Linked DNA regions of Latilactobacillus sakei subsp. sakei DSM 20017 = JCM 1157. The main gene of each other region encodes a partner of the protein of the gene in region 2 in a complex. Links are inferred from orthologs where the notes say so. Each region holds a gene or a part of one and is shown on either strand. Other genes may lie near its edges.

Region 1 (9,880 bases), 310 kb from region 2 along the record:
GATACAAACGGCATCTTTCAGTTCGAATCAACAGGGATTAAAAATGTTTTACGGCGCTTGAAACCGACTTCTTTTGAAGATATTGTCGCAACCGATGCGCTTTATCGACCGGGGCCAATGGAAAATATCGATACATTTATCGATCGTAAAAGTGGCAAAGTGCCGGTGACCTATCCGGATGACTCGTTGGCTGAAATTTTACAACCAACTTATGGCATCTTGGTGTATCAAGAACAAGTCATGCAGGCGGCTTCTAAGATGGGCGGTTTTACCTTAGGGGAAGCCGATATCTTACGGCGGGCAATGAGTAAAAAGAAAAAAGTGGTGATTGATGCGAGTCGAACGAAGTTTATCGAAGGTGCACTGGCTTTAGGGCATACCGAACAAGCCGCGACAACGGTCTACGACTATATCGAACAGTTTGCCAATTACGGTTTTAACCGATCGCACGCGGTCGCTTACAGTAAAATTGCCTTTTGGTTGGCTTATTTAAAAGTCCACCAGCCAGAAGCCTTTTTCGCAGCGGTTTTAAATGCCGTTTTAAATCAAGGAACAAAGACTAAAACGTATTTAGCGGAAGCAAAGAAGCGGCAACTATCAGTCTTACCACCCGATATTAATCTCAGTCAGCGTTATTTTAAGGTGACAGATGCCGGGATTATTTTTGGATTATACAGCATCAAGGGTTTACGACGGGATTTTGTAGCGGCAATTTTGGATGAGCGCCAAACGGGTGGTCCGTTCAAATCTGTGTTACAGTTTCTACAACGACTAGCCGCGAAGTATCTCAAAAAAGAGGCGCTAGTGGCGTTGATTTACAGTGGGGCCTTTGATCAATTTAATCCCAACCGCAACGCACTTTTGATGAATCTCGATGATTTATTGGATAGTGTTAAGTTAGCTGGCGATAATATGTCGTTATTCGAAATTCTAGCACCCAAAGAAAAAACGGTGCCTAATTTGACGTTAACGGAGCGCTTGGATAAAGAAGCGGAGTACCTGGGGGCTTATCTTTCAGGGCATCCGGTAGAAAAGTATGAACGTGTCCGTCGGTACTATCACGTGCCGGAAGTTAGTGACTTAGCACCCAATCAAAATGTCCGACTAGTCTTATTTGTCCGCCGAATTAAGGTGATTCGAACGAAAAAAGGCGAGCAAATGGCTTTTGTGACGGGACAAGATGCCACCGGCGAGATTAGTGTCACGCTGTTTGCATCGGTTTATCGGCAAGTAGCAGATTGGCTGGCCAAAGAACAAGTGATTTTAGTCACAGGAAAGACGGAACAACGCCAAGAGTTGCAACTTATCGGTAATCAGATTATGTTAGCGGAACAAGCGCAAAAAGGGTTGCCTAAGGCCACGCTTTATTTACGACTATCTGCGGATTTAACGCGTGAACAGCAACAAAAAATGTACCAACTACTCGAAAAAAGTCGAGGGCCAATCCCGGTAATTCTCTATAATTCAGCAACGAAGAAGTCAATTCTTTTGAACGAACGCTATTGGATTGCGAACGATGAAAAATTAACGACGGCGCTTACAACCTTACTGGGGCCTACAAACGTTATTTTAAAGGGCTTTAGTTAGTTTAGTTTTGAAAATAAGTTTGTTAAAAACTTCTGAAAAGACAAGACTTCTTTTCAGAAAAGTGATAATATATTAGTGACTTTGAAAGACCAAATCGGTTTTTTAAGTAAAATATTTGCCTGGGGTGAAAAGATGAAACGCATAGGTATTTTGACAAGTGGTGGGGATGCACCTGGTATGAACGCTGCCGTCCGTGCCGTTGCAAGAAAAGCAATGCATGAAGGCCTTGAAGTCTATGGTATCAATTATGGTTACGCTGGCTTAGTTGCTGGTGATATCTTCAAGATGGATCCAATTACGGTTGGAGACAAGATTCAACGTGGTGGTACATTCTTATACTCAGCACGTTATCCAGAATTTGCACAAGTCGAAGGACAATTGAAGGGTATTGAACAACTCAACAAGTTCGGTATCGAAGCTTTAGTTGTTATCGGTGGTGACGGTTCTTATCACGGTGCTCTTCGTTTGACTGAACATGGTTATAACGCAATTGGTCTTCCAGGAACAATTGATAACGATATTCCATTTACAGATCAAACAATTGGCTTTGATACAGCTGTTAACACAGTTCTTGAATCAATTGACCGTATTCGCGATACGGCTGCAAGTCATGAAAGAACTTTCGTTGTGGAAGTAATGGGCCGCGGCGCTGGCGACATCGCTTTATGGGCTGGTGTAGCCGGTGGCGCACAAGATATTATTATTCCAGAACGTGATTTCGACGTTAAGGCCGTTGCTGAAAAGTTACGTGCTTCACGCGAACATGGCCAAAAACATGCTATTATTGTTTTGGCTGAAGGCGTTATGCATGCCGATGAATTCTCAGAAAAACTTTCTGAATACGGCGATTTCCACTTACGTTCAACTGTTTTAGGACACGTTGTTCGTGGTGGTTCACCAACAGCTAGTGATCGTGTATTAGCTAGCCGCTTAGGCTCAAAAGCAGTTGAATTATTGCTTGAAGGTAAAGGCGGGGTTGCACTTGGGATTGAAAAGAATGAAATTATCGCACATGATATGTTAGACTTATTCAATCACAAGCATCACGCAATGTTAGATCTTTATGATTTAAATGAAGATTTAGCTTACTAGTATTTTATAGTTCTACCCAAAATTCGTTAAAATGACTGTAAAGTCTTTTAAAAAAACAGACATAAAAGGAGAGATTCCACTTATGAAGAAAACCAAAATCGTAAGTACACTTGGACCCGCAAGTAACAGTGTTGAAATCATCACAAAATTAATTGAAGCAGGTGCTAACGTATTCCGCTTTAACTTCTCTCATGGTGATCATGAAGAACATTTAAGCCGTATGAATATGGTTCGCGAAGCTGAAAAAGCTACAGGCAAAACTGTTGGTATCATGTTAGATACTAAGGGTGCTGAAATCCGGACAACTGTTCAACAAGGTAAGAAATTTGAATTACACACTGGTGAAGTGGTACGTATTTCAATGGACGATACTCTTGAAGGAACACCTGAAAAAATTGCCGTTACTTACCCAGGTCTATACGACGATACTCACGTTGGTGGCCACGTTTTAATCGATGATGGTTTAGTGGATCTTAAGATTATTGAAAAAGACGAAGCAAACAAAGAACTTGTTACTGAAGTTCAAAACGATGGTATGGTTGGCTCACGTAAAGGTGTTAACGCACCTGGTGTTTCAATCAACTTACCTGGTATCACAGAAAAAGATGCTAGTGACATCCGTTTTGGTTTAGATAACGATATCAACTTTATCGCTGCAAGTTTTGTTCGTAAACCTCAAGACGTTTTAGATATCCGTGAATTATTAGAAGAAAAACACATGGAACATGTTCAAATCTTCCCTAAGATTGAATCACAAGAAGGTATCGACAACATTGACGATATCATGAAAGTTTCAGACGGTTTAATGATTGCTCGTGGTGACATGGGTGTTGAAATTCCATTTGAAAACGTTCCTTTCGTACAAAAGAACTTGATCAAGAAATGTAACGCTATTGGCAAACCAGTTATCACAGCTACACAAATGTTGGACTCAATGCAAGAAAACCCACGTCCTACACGTGCTGAAGTTAATGACGTTGCTAACGCTGTTATTGATGGTACTGACGCAACAATGCTTTCAGGTGAAAGTGCTAACGGTGACTACCCAGTAGAAGCTGTTGCAACAATGGCCCGCATTGATGAAAGAACAGAAAAATCATTAACAGACCGCGATGCATATGCATTGAAAGCATACAGCAAGACTAACTTGACAGAATCAATTGGCCAAGCTGTTGCACATACTGCACGTAACTTAGGTATCAAGACAATCGTTGCTGCTACAGAATCAGGTTCTACAGCACGTATGATTTCTAAATACCGTCCACAAGCTGACATCTTAGCCGTTACATTCGACGAACGTACACGTCGTGGTTTAACAGTTAACTATGGTGTATACCCAGTTATCGCTAAGAAACCTGCTAATACAGATGATATGTTCAACTTAGCTACACAAACAGCTCAAGAACATGGTTTTGCTAAAGAAGGCGACCTAATCTTGATCACTGCTGGTGTTCCTGTTGGCGAACGTGGCACAACAAACGTTATGAAGATCCAATTAATTGGTTCAAAATTAACACAAGGCCAAGGTGTTGGCGATGAAACAATCGTTGGCAAGGCTGTTGTTGCTTCAAACGCTAAAGAAGCAGCTGAAAAAGCTGTTGATGGTGGTATCTTAGTTGTTAAAGCAACTGACAAAGATTACTTACCAGCAATCGAAAAATCAAGTGCTATCGTTGTTGAAAACGGTGGTTTAACATCACACGCTGCTGTTGTTGGTATCGCTATGGGTATCCCAGTTGTTGTTGGTGCTAAAGACGCAACAGAAGCTATCAAAGATGGCGAAGTTGTTACTGTTGATTCACGTCGTGGTATTGTTTACCGCGGTGCAACAAACGCCCTTTAATCAAACGTTGATTAAGAAAGAAAACACCCTCAAATTTTGAGGGTGTTTTTTTATGCGCAAATCGCTTTTTACTTTGAAAATTTTGTTTTCTGAAATTACTTTCATGAAAATACTGACAAGCCGCCTAATTATCGGTACAATGATAGGGAGACTTTATTGGAGGTTCACATGGAAAGTTGGTTATTTTTAGCAGCGATTTTAATCGTTGCCTTATTAGCAAAAAATCAATCTTTAATCATTGCCACCGCAGTTGTTTTAGTCTTAAAGGCATTACCGATTTCTGAAAAAGTATTACCGGTTATCCAGTCTAAAGGGATTAATTGGGGCGTGACGGTCATTTCAGTGGCCATCTTAGTGCCAATTGCGACTGGTCAAATCGGTTTTAAAGAATTAATCAGTGCTTTTAAGACACCGGCAGGTTTTATTGCCGTTGGGTGTGGCGTGTTAGTCGCTGTTTTGTCGGCAAAGGGTGTTGGCTTGTTAGCCGCTAGTCCCGAAATGACAGTGGCGCTTGTATTTGGCACAATTATGGGAGTCGTTTTCCTTAAGGGGATTGCGGCTGGACCAGTGATTGCTGCAGGTATCACCTACACCATTTTAACAATTTTCAATTTAGTACCAATCCATTAAGAAGAATAAAGAGGTTAACTATGAACGAATTAATCGGACAAGTGATTACAGCACTTGTAACAGATGAGAATGAAGAAGCGTACTTCGCCCAAAAAGACGGTGTGACGTTTGAATTAAAGAAAGACCATTTAGAAGAAGAATTAGCAATCGGGGCAACAGTCACTGGTTTTGCATACGAAAATTCAAGTCGGGAATTAGTTTTATCAACGGCTATTCCTAAATCACGTGTCGGCCACTTTGCTTTTGGTGAAGTTGTTGAAACACGTCGTGATCTTGGCGTTTTCGTTAATATCGGCTTACCTGATAAGGATATTGTGGTTTCACTTGATGTGTTACCAACAATTATGAAATTATGGCCTAAGGTTGGCGATCGTTTGATGATTGCCATCGAAGTTGATCAAAAAGGTCGGATGTGGGGCCAATTAGCCGACGAAAATATCTTTAGAGCTATTTCTAAGGGTGCTAAACAAGAAATGAAGAACCAAGATATTGAAGGAACTGTTTATCGTTTGAAGATGGCAGGGACTTTCTTATTAACAGATGATTTCTACATTGGCTTTATTCATCCTTCAGAACGTGAAGCAGAACCACGTCTTGGCCAACGGGTTAAGGGCCGAGTAATTGGTGTGCGTCCAGAAGGTAGTTTAAACGTTAGTTTGAAACCAAGAGCCTACGAAGAAATCGGTGATGATGCCGAAATGATTATGGCCGTCTTAAAACGTCAACCAGGCTACGCAATGCCATATACTGACCGCAGTAATCCAGAATTAATTAAGAGTTATTTTGGGATCAGTAAAGGGAGTTTCAAGCGTGCTTTAGGCCGGTTAATGAAGAATGGTTTCATCGTGCAAGAAGAAGGCGAAACAATTTTAACGGCTAAAGGCCAAAAAGATATTGAACCAATTGTTGATAACGATCAAGACCAAGATTAATTTGAATTGACGACAGTAATGTCGTGATTTATTTAAAAAGGAAGTCTCTATTGATGAGTAAGGCTGAGCAGTTAGAACAAATCAGAAAACAATTGCAAGAAGCGGGCTATAAATTGACTGCCCAACGAGAAGCAACCGTTGCGGTCATTTTAGAATGCTCACAGGCGCATTTAAGTGCCGAGCAAATCTTTATCAAGACTAAAGCCGAAGTGCCAGAGATTGGCTTAGCGACGGTTTACCGGACGTTAGAGATGTTAACTGAGTTACACGTTCTGAATAAGATTAGCTTTGTGGAAGATGGTGTGACGCATTATGATTTATGCGAAGAAAATGCGAGTCAGCATTTCCACCATCATTTGTTATGCTTACAATGTGGGGCCATCGAAGAAATTCACGAGGACTTATTGGTAAGTGTCGAACAGACGGTTGCTGAGCGGTTTTCATTTGCGGTCTTAGATCACCGCTTAACCCTTCAAGGGATTTGTGCAAACTGTCAAGCTGTTAATTCGGCTAATGGTTTACCGGCCAATCAGCTAGATCCAAGTAAGCAAGTGGATATTAGCCAATTGTAGGAGGGGTTTGTTTGGATGATTTAATTCAAGATTATTTACATTATCTGAAGATTGAACGCGGCCTTTCTGAAAATACGCGTCAGAGTTACCGGCAAGATTTGAAACAGTATCAGCAGTTTTTAGTGTCACAAAAATTGACGTCTTTTACAGAAGACCGATTTATTATTTTGGGTTTCTTACAGGCCCAAACGACGGCTAAAAAGGCGCAAAGCAGTATCACGCGTAGTATTTCGACATTGCGTAAATTCTATCAATATTTAGCGCGTGAGGGACGTATTCAAAAAGATCCGATGCTACAGATTGATTCACCGAAGCAAGGTCGCCACTTACCGGCTGTTTTGTCATCAGAAGAGATCGAACGCTTGTTAAAGACCCCGGACACGAGTACACCATTAGGTCTGCGCGACCGGGCAATTCTTGAAGTCTTGTATGCGACTGGTTTGCGGGTTAGTGAACTGGTTCATCTGAAATTGACGGATTTACATTTATCTCTGGGGTTGATTCAGACCCTAGGTAAAGGGGATAAGGAACGAATTATTCCAATTGGCGATGTTGCGGTGGACTGGATTAATCAATATCTAGAACGCAGCCGTAACCGGCTAACCAAGGGCAAGGATTCACCTTATTTGTTCGTTAATTTTCACGGGAACGGGTTAACAAGACAAGGCATTTGGAAAAATTTAAAAGTCATTGTCCAAGCCGCAGGAATTGATAAAGATGTGACACCGCATACACTGCGGCATTCTTTTGCGACCGTTCTGCTTGAAAATGGTGCTGATTTACGGATTGTCCAGGAATTATTGGGCCATTCCGATATTTCAACTACCCAGATTTATACGCATATCAGTAAGAAACATCTCACGGAAGTTTATCAAAGAAGCCATCCGCGTGACTAAGCTGATTTGTCGTGTTTTCTAATTTATGGTAGAGTATTGCTAACAGAACTTTGTTTGATCATTGGAGGTCAACATGTTATTTAAGTACAAGAATGATTATGAAAAAATTGCGATGGGCTTTTTATCGTTTATTCCAGATTTAAAAGAAGTAAGTCATGTACAGTCAGAACTTGCTTTTTACAATCAAGATGACCAACATGTCTTATACCTTTGGCAAAATGATGAAGGCGACTTCTCCGGCATCGTAGGAGTTGAGATTGGCACTGATTTTATTTTGGTGCGTCATATGTCGCTAAGTCCCGCTGAAAGAACTGATACTAATCTATTCCGGATCTTGAATGAACTGGCAGCACTTTATCCTGATAACCGTGTCATGGGATCATTGGATACGGCGCCTTTAATTGCTAAATGGGAGCAACAGCAGACTAAAGAAATGGATTAATGTAACGCATGACTGAACAATTAACGTTAATTTTGACGGATTTTGAAGGACCATTAGACTTATTATTACATTTGATTAATCAGACTAAAATTGATATTTATGATATTCCAATTGCTGAAATCACCACGCAATATCTAGACTACTTGCACCAGATGCAAGAACTGAAGTTAGATGTTGCGGGTGATTATTTAGTAATGGCAGCGACCTTGATGAAAATCAAGAGTAAGCTACTCTTACCAGCGCCACCGGCAATGGCTGAAGCCTTAGAGGAAGATTATGTCGATCCTCGTCAGGAATTGGTAGACCAATTGTTGGCATACCAAGCTTTTCAAAAAATCGCGACGGTCTTACAAGAACGAGAATCTGAAAGACAATTGTTATTTGCGAAACCGGCAAGTGCTAATCCTGCCGAAAAAGTGGTCCCACTGGCGCGTGGCGTAATTAAGCCCCGTGATCTAGCGGCTGCTGTGTCTAAAATGTTGGTTGAGGCGACTGTTCAGCAACCTGATTTTAAGACAGTTCAAAATGATGAAATTACGATTGCTGAAAAGATGGATTGGATTATCGATCGCTTAAAGACGCGAGCAACAACAACTTTTGAACAGTTAGTTATCAACCGTTTTGATCGCGAAGAAATCGTCACAACGTTTTTAGCCGTCTTAGAATTGATGAAAGAACGGCTAATTAATTGTGATCAAGCAGATTATGATGAACAGATATTAGTGACATTGAAAGAAGGTATTGCAGATGAACCATCTCGCTGAAATTGAAAGTTTACTCTATGTCGCCGGCGATGAAGGCATTACACTGCAACACATCGCACGACTTATTATGTTAGATGAGGCTGCAGTACGACAGTTACTAACGAAATTAGCTGAACGTTATCAGGCGGATGAGCAATCTGGCCTTAGTTTGATTCAAGCGGCTGATTGTTATAAGTTAGTGACTAAGAAGGCTTATGCGGGCTTATTGAAGGCCTATTTTGATGGTCCTGTTTCGACGAGTATTAGCCAAGCGGCACTTGAAGTATTGGCGATCATCGTTTATCGGCAACCACTAACGCGAATTGAAATTGACGAAGTGCGCGGTGTGCAAAGTAGTGGGGCAATTCAAACGCTACTTGCCAGACAATTAATCGTTGAAAAAGGGCGTAAAGATGCACCTGGTCGGCCGATTTTATATGGGACGAGCGATTATTTCTTAGATTACTTTGGCTTAGGCTCGTTAAAAGAATTACCAGAACTAGAACAAATGACATTAACGGACGATACGACAGAATCGGATAATGATTCCGCTGATTTATATTATCGTCAGTTTGAACAGACATTAAATGAAACGGGACCAGAGACGGCCCCTAAAGGAGAACAATAACTATGGAACGACTACAAAAAGTCATCGCAAATGCGGGCGTTGCCTCACGACGGAAGGCTGAAACGCTAATTGCGACTGGTCACGTTACTTTAAACGGTAAAGTGGTTAAGGAAATGGGGATTAAGGTTGATAGTACTTCTGCTCATATCGAAGTGGATGGTGTGCCATTAACGCGTGAAAAAAAGGTTTATTATGCCCTTTATAAACCGCGCCAAGTGATTTCAGCTGTCACGGATGATAAAAAGCGCCGCGTGGTAACAGAATACCTTGAAGATATTCAAGAACGTGTTTACCCAATTGGACGTCTTGATTACGATACATCAGGTTTATTACTATTAACCAATGACGGCGACTTTGCCAACATGATGATGCATCCAAAATACAAGGTTGATAAAACCTATGTTGCGAAAGTATCAGGTTTACCAACTGCAGAAATGCTCCGTCAATTACGGAAGGGAATCATGCTTGAAAAACGTAAGACGGCCCCTGCTAAAGTGAAAATCATTTCAACGGAT
Region 2 (11,128 bases):
TCATTAACGTTTATGCAAGACGCAATTCGGCGCTTGAAGCAAAATAAGGTGGCGGTGGTCTCACTATTCGTATTGTTGATCATCATCATCGCGGCTGCATTGGCGCCCGTGATTGCACCGCACAATCCCAATACGCAAAACGTAGCGTATGCCAACCTCCCACCTAAAATTGGTGACGGTCAAATCCCAGGATTTAAAGGTGAGATGGACGTTTCCGGTGTTAAAGTTGATAAATATCAACAAGCGGGTGTGCCTAAAGGCAAGTATTTCATTTTAGGGACTGATTACCTCGGCCGGGATTTATTCTCACGAATTCTTTATGGGACACGTTTATCACTATTGATTGGGGTCCTAGCGACGCTCGTTGATTTGTTGATTGGGATTCCATACGGGATTATCTCCGGTTGGCGGGGCGGTCGGATTGATACGTTCATGCAACGGTTTATTGAAATTATCTCTTCAATTCCCAACTTAATTGTTGTGGTGCTGATGATGTTAATTCTACGACCAGGACTTTTATCAATCGTCATTGCGATCGGTTTTACTGGCTGGATTACGATGGCCCGACTGATTCGGGCGCAGACCTTCCAACTAAAGGAGCAAGAATTTGTGCTCGCTGCTAGAACGTTAGGGGAGACACCGTTCAAGATTGCGATGAAACATTTAGTACCTAACTTATCGTCAACGATTATTATTCAAACGATGTTTACCATTCCGAGTGCGATCTTCTTCGAAGCATTCTTAAGTTTTATTGGGATTGGGATTCCCGCACCTAATGCATCGCTAGGGACTTTATTATCTGATGGGCAAAAAGCCTTCCGGTTCTTACCCTATCAAATGTGGTACCCAGCAGCAGTCTTATGTGTCATCATGATTGCCGTCAACTTACTAGCAGATGGCCTAAGAGACGCATTTGATCCAAAATCATAAAGTGTGTCAAAAGCGATTATATTCTGAGGATCAGCATAGCAAGACGAATGATTGCTGCAAGCAATCGTTTGACTTATGTCGCTAACCGCAGGAATATGCTTTTGAGAGCACGTTTCAAAAAGAGTGTGTCGTTAACGATAGCTTTTGAGCATTTGCATAGAGTTGTGAATGGAGCGACGCAGTCGATTGTTTACAATTCGTAGCAAAGCGCAGAAAGCTGTTAATGAAAGCACGTTTCAAAAAGAGTGTGTTTGGAACGGTTTGACTTTGAGCATTAACTTAGTGTTGTGAATAATCGGTATAGCCGATTGTTTGCAATAGGTCGTTAAGCGCAGAAGTCAGTTTCAATAAGCACGTTTCAAATTACGAAAAAAGACCGTTCGCGGTCTCATAGTTGGAGGTCGTCAAATGGCAAATATTTTAGAAGTTAATCATTTAAGTATTGATTTTAAGACCTATGCAGGTGACGTCCACGCAATTCGGGATGTTAGTTTTAACCTTAAAAAAGGGGAAACGCTAGCGATTGTTGGCGAATCTGGATCAGGTAAATCGGTAACCGTGCGCAGCGTTATGGGGTTGCTGGCCAGTAACGCCCACGTTAAAGCCGGGACCGTCATGTATCATGGTGATGATTTATTGAAAAAACCAGAACGTGAAATGGATGCGATTCGTGGGAGTGATATCTCGATGATCTTCCAAGATCCGATGACCTCGCTTGATCCAACCATGACAATCGGCAAGCAAGTGGCGGAACCATTGTTGGTTCACAAAACGATGAACAAAGAAGATGCGATGAAGCGGGCCCAAACCGTGTTAGAATTAGTCGGCATTCCGAACGCCAAAGAACGGATGAAAGATTATCCGCACCAATTTTCTGGTGGGCAGCGGCAACGGATTGTGATTGCGATTGCGATTGTTGATTATCCGCAAATCTTGATTGCGGATGAACCCACAACTGCCTTGGATGTAACAGTGCAAGCGCAAATTATCGACTTGATGAAAGAACTACAACGTAAAATCGAAACGTCAATCATCTTTATCACCCATGATTTGGGCGTTGTGGCCGGGATTGCGGATCGGGTAGCGGTGATGTATGCCGGCAAGATTATCGAATACGGTTTGGTGGACGAAGTCTTTTATGAACCCAAACATCCGTATACTTGGGGCTTATTAAATTCGATGCCCACACTCGAAACGGCGGGCAAGTTAGAGGCGATTCCGGGGACACCGCCAGATTTGTTGGACCCACCTAAAGGGGATGCTTTTGCACCTCGGAATCCGTACGCACTGCAAATCGATGTGGAAGAAGAACCACCATTCTTTGAAGTTTCCAAAACGCATTTTGCGGCAACCTGGTTATTGCATCCAGATGCACCAGCGGTTGAACCGCCAGCAGCAATCCAAGCTTTGATGAAAAAACATAACGTTCTTTAAATTATAAATAAGAAAGTAGGCCTGTCAGATGGATAAACAGCAACGTAAAGTCTTAGTTGAAGTCAAACATTTAAAACAATACTTTAACCCGGGCAAAAAATCCGAAGTGAAGGCCATCGATGATATTTCCTTTGAGATTTACGAAGGTGAAACATTCGGGTTAGTTGGCGAGTCTGGTTCGGGTAAAAGTACGACTGGTCGCAGTATTATCCGGCTTTACAGCCCAACTAGTGGTGAAATTAATTTTGATGGGCAAGATATCAGTAAAATCAAGGAACACAGTCGCCAGATGAAGGAATTCCGCAAAGAAATTCAAATGATTTTCCAAGATCCATACGCGTCACTTAATCCGCGGATGAAGGTCAAAGATATCATTGCTGAAGGATTGCACATTCATCATTTGGTCAAAAATGAAGCCGAAAGTGATGCGCGCGTCAATGAATTGCTCGATTTAGTCGGACTCAATAAGGATCACGCAACGCGTTATCCGCATGAATTCTCTGGTGGGCAACGGCAACGGATTGGAATTGCCCGTGCTTTAGCCGTTAAACCCAAATTTATCATTGCGGATGAACCAATCTCAGCTTTGGATGTGTCGATTCAGGCGCAAGTTGTCAACCTGATGAAAGAGATTCAGGAACAACAAAACCTCACGTATCTCTTTATCGCCCATGATTTATCGATGGTGAAATACATTAGTGATCGCATCGCCGTTATGCATAACGGTAAGATTATGGAATTGGCATCAGCGGACGATATTTACGATCGCCCACTCCATCCGTATACGCAAAGCTTATTATCGGCTGTGCCGTTGCCTGATCCTAAGATTGAGCGCCAACGTCGCCGGATGCCTTACGATAGTTCAATTGAAAGTGACGATGGTGATCGCCAATTACGAGAAGTCGCGCCTGAACACTATGTTTATGCGACTGAAGCGGAAGTTGCGTCTTACCAATCAGCTTTAGCGACACTTGTGCAACAAGCTAATTAAATGAGAAACGTCTATTTTGAAATATTTGTTTGCGTGTTAAAATAAATATTTCAGAACAGACGTTTTTTATGCGCCTTTAATTCGGAATACCGGCGTTCGGCGCTGTTTTTTTAGCCGTATAAACGGTATAATAGTGAAAGATTAATCAGTTGAAATGGGGTATTTAATTTTGGATGCAGCACTAGTCAGCGAGCTTCGCGCCCGTTATGGTATTGAATTTAATAATTTAGCACTTTTGGACGAAGCGTTCACACATTCGTCTTACGTTAATGAACATCGCGAGTTAGGCTTGCGGGACAATGAACGATTGGAATTTCTTGGCGATGCCGTTATGGAAATTACGGTCTCAGAATACCTCTACAAAAAGTATCCTGACTGGCCAGAAGGTAAGTTAACACGTTTACGAGCAGCAATTGTCTGCACGAAGAGTTTCAGTAGTTTTTCAAAAGAAGCTCATTTTGACCGTTACATTCGCTTAGGGAAAGGTGAAGAGAAAAATGGGGCCCGCGCCCGGGCGACACTTTTGGAAGATTTATTTGAAGCCTTCAATGGTGCTTTGTTCTTAGACCAAGGTCGCGGCGCCGTCGTTGATTTTGTTTCACAAGTTATTTTTCCCAAGATTGAAGCCGGTGAATTCTCAGATCAAACAGATTACAAAACAAACTTACAAGAGTTCTTACAACAAGATGGCGAAATCGAAATCGAAATCGACTATCAATTGTTAGCGGAAGTTGGCCCTTCACATGACCGTCAATTTGAAGTGGATGTGTTAGTTGGCGATCGGGTATTAGGCTCTGGTGTGGGTCGCAATAAGAAAGCTGCCGAACAAGCAGCAGCTAAAAAAGCGTTAGAACAACTTAAAGCATAATTGCGATTATTAAGTTAGTGTAGGGAGTTTAGTGCATGCAGTTAAAATCATTAGTCTTATCAGGCTTTAAATCATTTGCTGATAAGACAGAAATTAATTTTTCAGACGGCTTAACCGGCATTGTCGGCCCGAACGGGAGCGGTAAGAGTAATATCACAGAAGCAATTCGTTGGGCGATGGGCGAACAATCGGCCAAGAGCTTGCGTGGCGAGAAGATGCCCGATATTATTTTTGCCGGTACTGATTTACGGCCTCAGATGAACCGCGCCGAAGTTACGTTGAATTTCGATAATAGTGACCACTATTTAAATCAAGAACTAGATAATGTGACGTTAACCCGTCGCCTATTTCGTAACGGTGATAGTGAGTTTTATTTAAATCAAAAAAGTTGTCGATTAAAGGATATCGTCAACTTATTTATGGATTCTGGCTTAGGGCGAGAATCTTTTTCAATTATTTCGCAAGGTCGGGTTGAAGCTATATTTAACAGTAAACCTGAGGATCGGCGCAATATCATTGAAGAAGCTGCCGGTGTTTTAAAATATAAGCAACAAAAGAAAAAGGCTCAATCGGAATTAGATCAAACCGATGAAAATTTAAGTCGGATCGCCGATATTGTTTACGAATTAAAGGGACAAGTTGAACCGCTCAAAGAACAAAGCAGTATCGCGCAAGATTATTTGGAACAAAAAGCGCAATTTAACGCCTTACATCAACAATTGTTAGTCGTTGAAATTGATCAATTAGCAGCGGATCAAACGCAATACCAAGCGCAAGCCAAGACACTCGCTAAGGCACTAGGCGAGATTGAAAGTGAGATTCAAGAAACCAATAAGGCGTTGGCCGATAACCAACAGGAAGTCGCAACGTTGGATCAAGAAATTGAAACGGCCAATGAAACCTTGTTGGTTAAGAGTCGCTTGGCTGAAAATTTACAGGGTCAAGAAAATGTTTCTAAGGAACGGGCTAGCTATACTGATGCTAATCGTCAAAACTTGGTCGATCGAATCGCCCAATTAGAAACGCAGTCAACAACGGCTAAGCAGCAACAAATAGCACTCAAGGCAACATACACAGAAAAAGTTGCGACATTAACTGACTTGAAAAATGAGTTAGCAACCTTGAAACGACAAGCATCAGGTAGTGAGGCCGAATTAAAGGCGAAGATTGAACAGATCCGCCAAGACTACATCGATCAAATGCAAGCCCAAACAACCAATCGCAACGAACAACAATATCTAGAAAAAGCCTTGCTACAAACGAAGACACAATTAACGCGCCAAGATAGCTCAATCAATGAAACCAGTGCGCAATTGACACAGATGCAAGCTGACAAGGTGGCCAAAGAAGCACAAGTTGCCCAATTAGCAACAGACTACGCGGCTTTAGAAACGCAACTAAGTCAATTACAACAACAAATCAGTGCGACACAAAAGCAATATCAAACGGAACAAAATAATTGGTTCCAAGCTTCTGGTATTTTACAAAAGGCAAAAGCCAAACAAGCCAGTTTAGCTGAATTAAACGATGATTACGCCGGCTTTTATCAAGGTGTCAAAGCGGTCTTGAAGCAAAAACAACAATTACCTGGTTTACTGGGTGCGGTTGCTGAATTAATGACAGTGCCTAATGACTATCAACAAGCGATTGAATTAGCATTAGGGGCACAATTGCAACAAATTGTTACGACAGATGAAAAGACGGCGCAACAAGCAATCGATTATTTGAAACGTAATCGACTGGGTCGAGCCACCTTTTTACCAAATAATGTCGTGAAACCGCGGACTTTACCAAGCAGTTTGGTGAACCAACTACAAACAGAACCCGGTTTTATTGGTATTGCGAGCGATTTAATTCAGTTCGACGATGCTGTTAACCCGGTCATGATGCATTTGATGGGGAATTTAATTATCGCCACTGAATTGACAGAAGCAATTAAGATTGGCCGTCTGACAGGACATCGGTACCGAATTGTCACTTTAGCAGGTGATATTTTAAGTCCAGGGGGTTCAATGACTGGGGGCCATAATAATCGCCAAAATAATGGTGGTTTATTGGCACGGAAGCAAACATTAACAGATTTGGAACAACAAATTAGTAAAATGCAATTGGCCTTGGATCAAAAGCAAACCAAGGTACAAGCTTTACACCAAGATTTGGCAGAGCAACAGGCGCAACTTGAACAACAACAAGGTGCCTTTGAAACAGCTAAGACGCATTACCAAACACAAAAAAATGAGTTGACGTTATTAAACGAACGTCTTACGCAATTCGAACGCCAACAACAAGCGGCTGATTATCAAGTTCAACAACAACAACAAAGTTACGATGCGGACTTGAAACGCCAAGGCGAATTACAGGCAGCAGCTACCGAAATTGAAGCACAACTCACGCAGTTAAAAGCGGACCTGGATGCGGCCAATGAACAACTACAACATTTTGATCAAAGCCAAGAACAGATTCGCCAACAACAAACCGCTTTGGAAACGAAGTTGGCAGTTGCGCAGTCCGAACAAAAAAATGTACAAGAAAAACTTACTGATGCCACGCAATTGGCTAACGATTTAACGCAACAACTCGAAACGAGCCAACAAGCGCTCGCAGCATTGCAACAAGCTGATTCTGAAGATGCGATGACGCAAAAAGAACGGCGGACGCAACTGAAGACCACTAAAGCACTAATCCAAAAACTTACTGCCGAATTGGCAACAAAACGGACGGCGCGAGAAACGCTGAAGGCCACGCAACAAACGTTACAAGCTAACGCAACGCGTGTCTACCAATTGCAACGGAATTCTTTAGCTGAGCAAGAACAAAACGCGGTTGCTTTAAACCGTGTTAAGATTAATATTGACCAACGCTTAACGACATTGCGCGAAGATTATCAGTTGAGTTATGAAGCGGCTAAATCGGCTTTACAAGCTTCCGATTTAACGAATGACCAATTGAAGTCAAAACTCAAACTTTTGAAATTAGGCTTAGCTGATTTAGGGACTGTCAATTTAGCGGCTATTGAGGATTATCAACGGGTTAAGGAACGTTACGATTTCTTAATGCAACAAGATGCCGATTTATTGGACGCCAAGTCACAATTATTAGCGTCGATGGCTGAAATGGATGCAGAAGTTGAAAAACGCTTCAAGCAAACGTTTGACCAAACCGCAGCGGCCTTTGAAGAAATCTTCCCAATGATGTTTGGCGGTGGGCACGCGTCATTAACCTTGACGGATCCATCTGCTTTATTAACCAGTGGGATTGATATCATTGCACAACCACCTGGCAAAAAACTACAACGCCTTAGCCTGTTATCAGGTGGCGAGCGCGCATTAACGGCGATTACGTTGTTATTTGCCATTTTAAAAGTGCGGCCCGTACCGTTTTGTATTTTGGACGAAGTGGAAGCGTCATTGGATGAAGCCAATGTCGATCGCTTCGGTCGTTTTATGAAACGCTATGAGAGTGAGACGCAATTTATCGTTATTACGCATCGCAAGGGCACCATGACCCAAGCCAACCGGTTATACGGGGTAACAATGGCAGAATCAGGCATCTCGAAGATCGTATCCGTCTCGTTAGAAGAACACGAAACCGCCTAGGAGGTAAGACATGGGATTATTTGATCGCATTAAAAAAGCATTCACGTTAGAACCAGAAAAAGAACCGGAAAACGTCGACGAACAAGCAACGACTGCTGAAAAGGAAGCTGACGATCCAGCTGAAAAATCGACAGAAAAGCTTGACGATTCAACCGGCGAGACCGATTCTGGAGAAACACCAGAAACACCAGAAACACCAGAAACACCAGAAACACCAGAAACACCAGAAACACCAGAAACACCAGAAACACCAGAAACACCAGAAACACCAGAAACACCAGAAACACCAGAAACACCAGAAACACCAGAAACACCAGTCGAAGAACCAACTGAACCAGTGGTCGCAGAAACACCAACACCAGTTGAACCAGAACCGGAAGTTGCTGAACCTGAAGCAACAGCAGCGCCTGAAGAGGCAGTTATTGTTACTGATGAACCAGCAGTTTCAGAAGAAGCAACGGTGGCAGACGATGCGGAAGCCGAACCGGTTCAAGCAGCTCAAACTGAAAAATATGATCAAGGTTTAGAAAAATCACGGAAGACTTTTGGACAACGGTTGAACGCCTTGTTCGCTAACTTCAGAAGTGTCGATGAATCTTTCTTTGACGACGTTGAAGAAATGTTAATCGAAGCCGATGTTGGTTATGAAACAGCAATGAAAATTGCAGACGAATTACGTGAAGAAGTGAAGTTACGCAACGTTAAGAAACCAGAAGCCGTTTCACAAGCGATTGTTGAAAAATTAGTCGATTTATACGGTCAAGAAGGACAACAAGAAGATAATGAATTACATTTCGCCCCAGAAGGTGAATTGACAGTCTTTCTTTTCGTCGGCGTTAACGGTGCCGGCAAGACAACTTCAATCGGGAAGTTTGCTCACCAACTGGAAAAAGCCGGTAAGAAGGTCTTACTTGCCGCTGGTGATACGTTTAGAGCGGGTGCAATCGAACAGTTGCAAGAATGGGGCCGCCGCGTTTCAGTACCAGTGGTCGCTAATAAAGCAGGCAGTGATCCAGCCGCCGTTGCTTTTGATGCCGTTAAGCGGGCTAAAGAAGAAAACTTTGACGTCTTATTAGTTGATACGGCTGGTCGTTTGCAAAATAACGTCAACTTGATGAAGGAACTTGAAAAGGTGAAACGCGTGATTACGCGTGAAATCCCAAGCGCCCCTCAAGAGGTCTTGTTAGTATTAGACGCAACGACTGGGCAAAACGCCTTGGTTCAAGCTAAACAATTTAAATCAACCACTGACGTCACCGGAATTGTGTTAACAAAACTGGACGGCTCTGCTAAAGGTGGGATTGTCCTTGCTGTTCGGACAGAGCTACACTTGCCAGTTAAGATGGTTGGTCTAGGTGAACAAATGAATGACTTACAATTATTCGATCCTAACCGCTTTGTTTACGGTTTATTCAAAGACATTATTGTCGGGGATGGCCCACAAAGTGAGATTGATACGGATGTTAGTCAGGCGATTAAATGAAATTTATAACTTCTGATAAAGTGTCACTTGATTATTCAGATGTTGGTGTAGGGCAACCAATCGTTTTTCTAGCCGGCTTTGGCGCTTCCAAAGAAATTTGGCATGCGCAAGCAATTTTCTTTGAGGCTCGTCAATTTCGAGTTATTCAGCTAGACGTCCGTAATCAAGGCTTAGCGCAGCATACGGTAAAAGGATTAAGAATGTCACGAATGGCAAAAGATATTGCGGAATTAATTGCATCACTTGGATTAGTCAAACCAATCTTAGTTGGTAATTCAATGGGTGCCGCTTGTATCTGGGCTTATATGTCACTTTATTCTGATCAACAATTGGCTAAAGTGGTTGTTGTCGACCAGTCACCTAAGATGATTGCTGATGAAACTTGGCATTATGGTTTTAAGGACTTAGATTGGACCAATTTTCCAATACAACTCAGATTAGACTTTGGTCGTGCAACCTATCGGAAGATTGATACAGCGACTAACGAATTGGTAACTGCAATTAAACAGCAACAACCATTTGATAGAGAACTTGATTTACCGTTATTGGTGGATCATGCATTTCAGGATTGGCGGGATGTCATTCGACAGAGTACGCGGCCATATTTGGTAATCGCAGGTAAGAAAAGCCCTTATTTTAATCCAGAATTTGCCGAAGCAGTGGCTCAAATGGGTGCCGATGGTCACTTTGAGATAATCGAAGAAGCCGGACATATTGTGATGGCTGAACAATCTGGCTTGTTTAATCAGGTACTATTAACGTTTATTGAAGCTTAAAAAAGGCATCAGGACAAGGATTAACTTGTCTTGATGCCTTTTTGGTTATCATTAAACGTTTGACGCTAAAATCTTAGTTGCTGTGGGTTCATCAAGAATAACGTCTGTTAAAAAATTGCCTCGTAATGCGGCAGCAACAGCGTAACTCTTGAATTTATTATTAACAACGGCAACTCGGATAGGGACTTTGAGAATATCGTCGATTGAAATGCCAAAGGTTTTATCAGCGCTAGAATCGATTAAGAGGTGGCCATCTTGATCGAATGGTCGGCCATAAAGTAACCCAACAACCTGTTTTGCCTTGATATTAGGGAATAAAGCGGCTAGACTATCATGCCAACTAGGAATCGATTCTAAGGACTCCATTGTTCCTAAAGTAGTTAGAATGAGATCCATTTGATGTGCTGTTGTTAAGGTTGGCTGGATTGCAGGTTCAAGTGCTAGTAATTGGCGAACTTGATCATTAAGAATGTAGAGGGGGGCGTTTAATGTTGAGTATTGACTATTATATTTATTGGCCGCTTTTTGAACCATCCGCATTGAGCCGGCAAGTGAGTTGTATTTACCGTTTTCACCCATGAATTGCGTGAAAATAAGTTGTTCCTTGGTTGTTGGTTTAAACCGTTCGATAACGTTATAAACAGTGTCTCCCCAACTTAGCCCAATAATTTTTAAAGGTTCGATGAGACTTTGGACATTTTGGGCTGCGAAGGCGTAAAAGCGGTCGGCATCATTGCTATTTTTTTCAGTGTTAGCAAGTACGTAAAAGTGGTGGCCGGGATAGCTAACCCCAAGTTGTTTTTCAAGCTCCTGATTGCGAGCAAAAGGTGACCTAATTGTAATTGAAACAATGTTTTTAGTTAATGCTTCATCTAAATATTTTGAAATTTTGTAACGACTAACTTGATATTTAGTTGAAATGTCAGCAATTGTTAATTGATTGATGTAGAAATCTTGCGCAATATTGATCAATAAATCAGTATTTGTTTGTTCGGCCATAGTAATCTCCTTGAATTAGTTTGTTAAAAAAATAGATGAAAATATATTATA

The links.
Region 1: the proteins of smc (region 2) and LEUCM_RS07050 are in contact, whole or in part, in a crystal structure (PDB 3ZGX), measured with the Bacillus subtilis proteins. The link is inferred for Latilactobacillus sakei subsp. sakei DSM 20017 = JCM 1157 from one-to-one orthologs.

The regions. Positions count from the first base shown.
Region 1 is NZ_AP017929.1:1,400,396-1,410,275, forward strand. The notes cover bases 6,976-9,880. They hold LEUCM_RS07050 (segregation and condensation protein A), read left to right. Parts: upstream 6,976-8,002; coding sequence 8,003-8,758; downstream 8,759-9,880. Other genes in these bases: xerD (site-specific tyrosine recombinase XerD), read left to right, coding at 6,976-7,552; LEUCM_RS07045 (hypothetical protein), read left to right, coding at 7,626-7,994; scpB (SMC-Scp complex subunit ScpB), read left to right, coding at 8,742-9,365; LEUCM_RS07060 (pseudouridine synthase), read left to right, coding at 9,368-9,880. In the rest of the region: dnaE (DNA polymerase III subunit alpha), read left to right, coding at 1-1,587; pfkA (6-phosphofructokinase), read left to right, coding at 1,720-2,679; pyk (pyruvate kinase), read left to right, coding at 2,762-4,522; LEUCM_RS07025 (DUF441 domain-containing protein), read left to right, coding at 4,691-5,152; LEUCM_RS07030 (CvfB family protein), read left to right, coding at 5,173-6,084; LEUCM_RS07035 (Fur family transcriptional regulator), read left to right, coding at 6,138-6,656; more of xerD, read left to right, coding at 6,668-6,975. UniProt on the Bacillus subtilis protein: Participates in chromosomal partition during cell division. May act via the formation of a condensin-like complex containing Smc and ScpB that pull DNA away from mid-cell into both cell halves.
Region 2 is NZ_AP017929.1:1,718,835-1,729,962, reverse strand. What follows is about bases 3,867-8,019. They hold smc (chromosome segregation protein SMC), read left to right. Parts: upstream 3,867-4,258; coding sequence 4,259-7,819; downstream 7,820-8,019. Other genes in these bases: ftsY (signal recognition particle-docking protein FtsY), read left to right, coding at 7,830-8,019; rnc (ribonuclease III), read left to right, coding at 3,867-4,223. Also shown: LEUCM_RS08670 (ABC transporter permease), read left to right, coding at 1-930; LEUCM_RS08665 (ABC transporter ATP-binding protein), read left to right, coding at 1,339-2,364; LEUCM_RS08660 (ABC transporter ATP-binding protein), read left to right, coding at 2,393-3,355; more of rnc, read left to right, coding at 3,510-3,866; more of ftsY, read left to right, coding at 8,020-9,302; LEUCM_RS08640 (alpha/beta fold hydrolase), read left to right, coding at 9,299-10,078; LEUCM_RS08635 (sugar-binding transcriptional regulator), read right to left, coding at 10,130-11,077. UniProt on the Bacillus subtilis protein: Required for chromosome condensation and partitioning.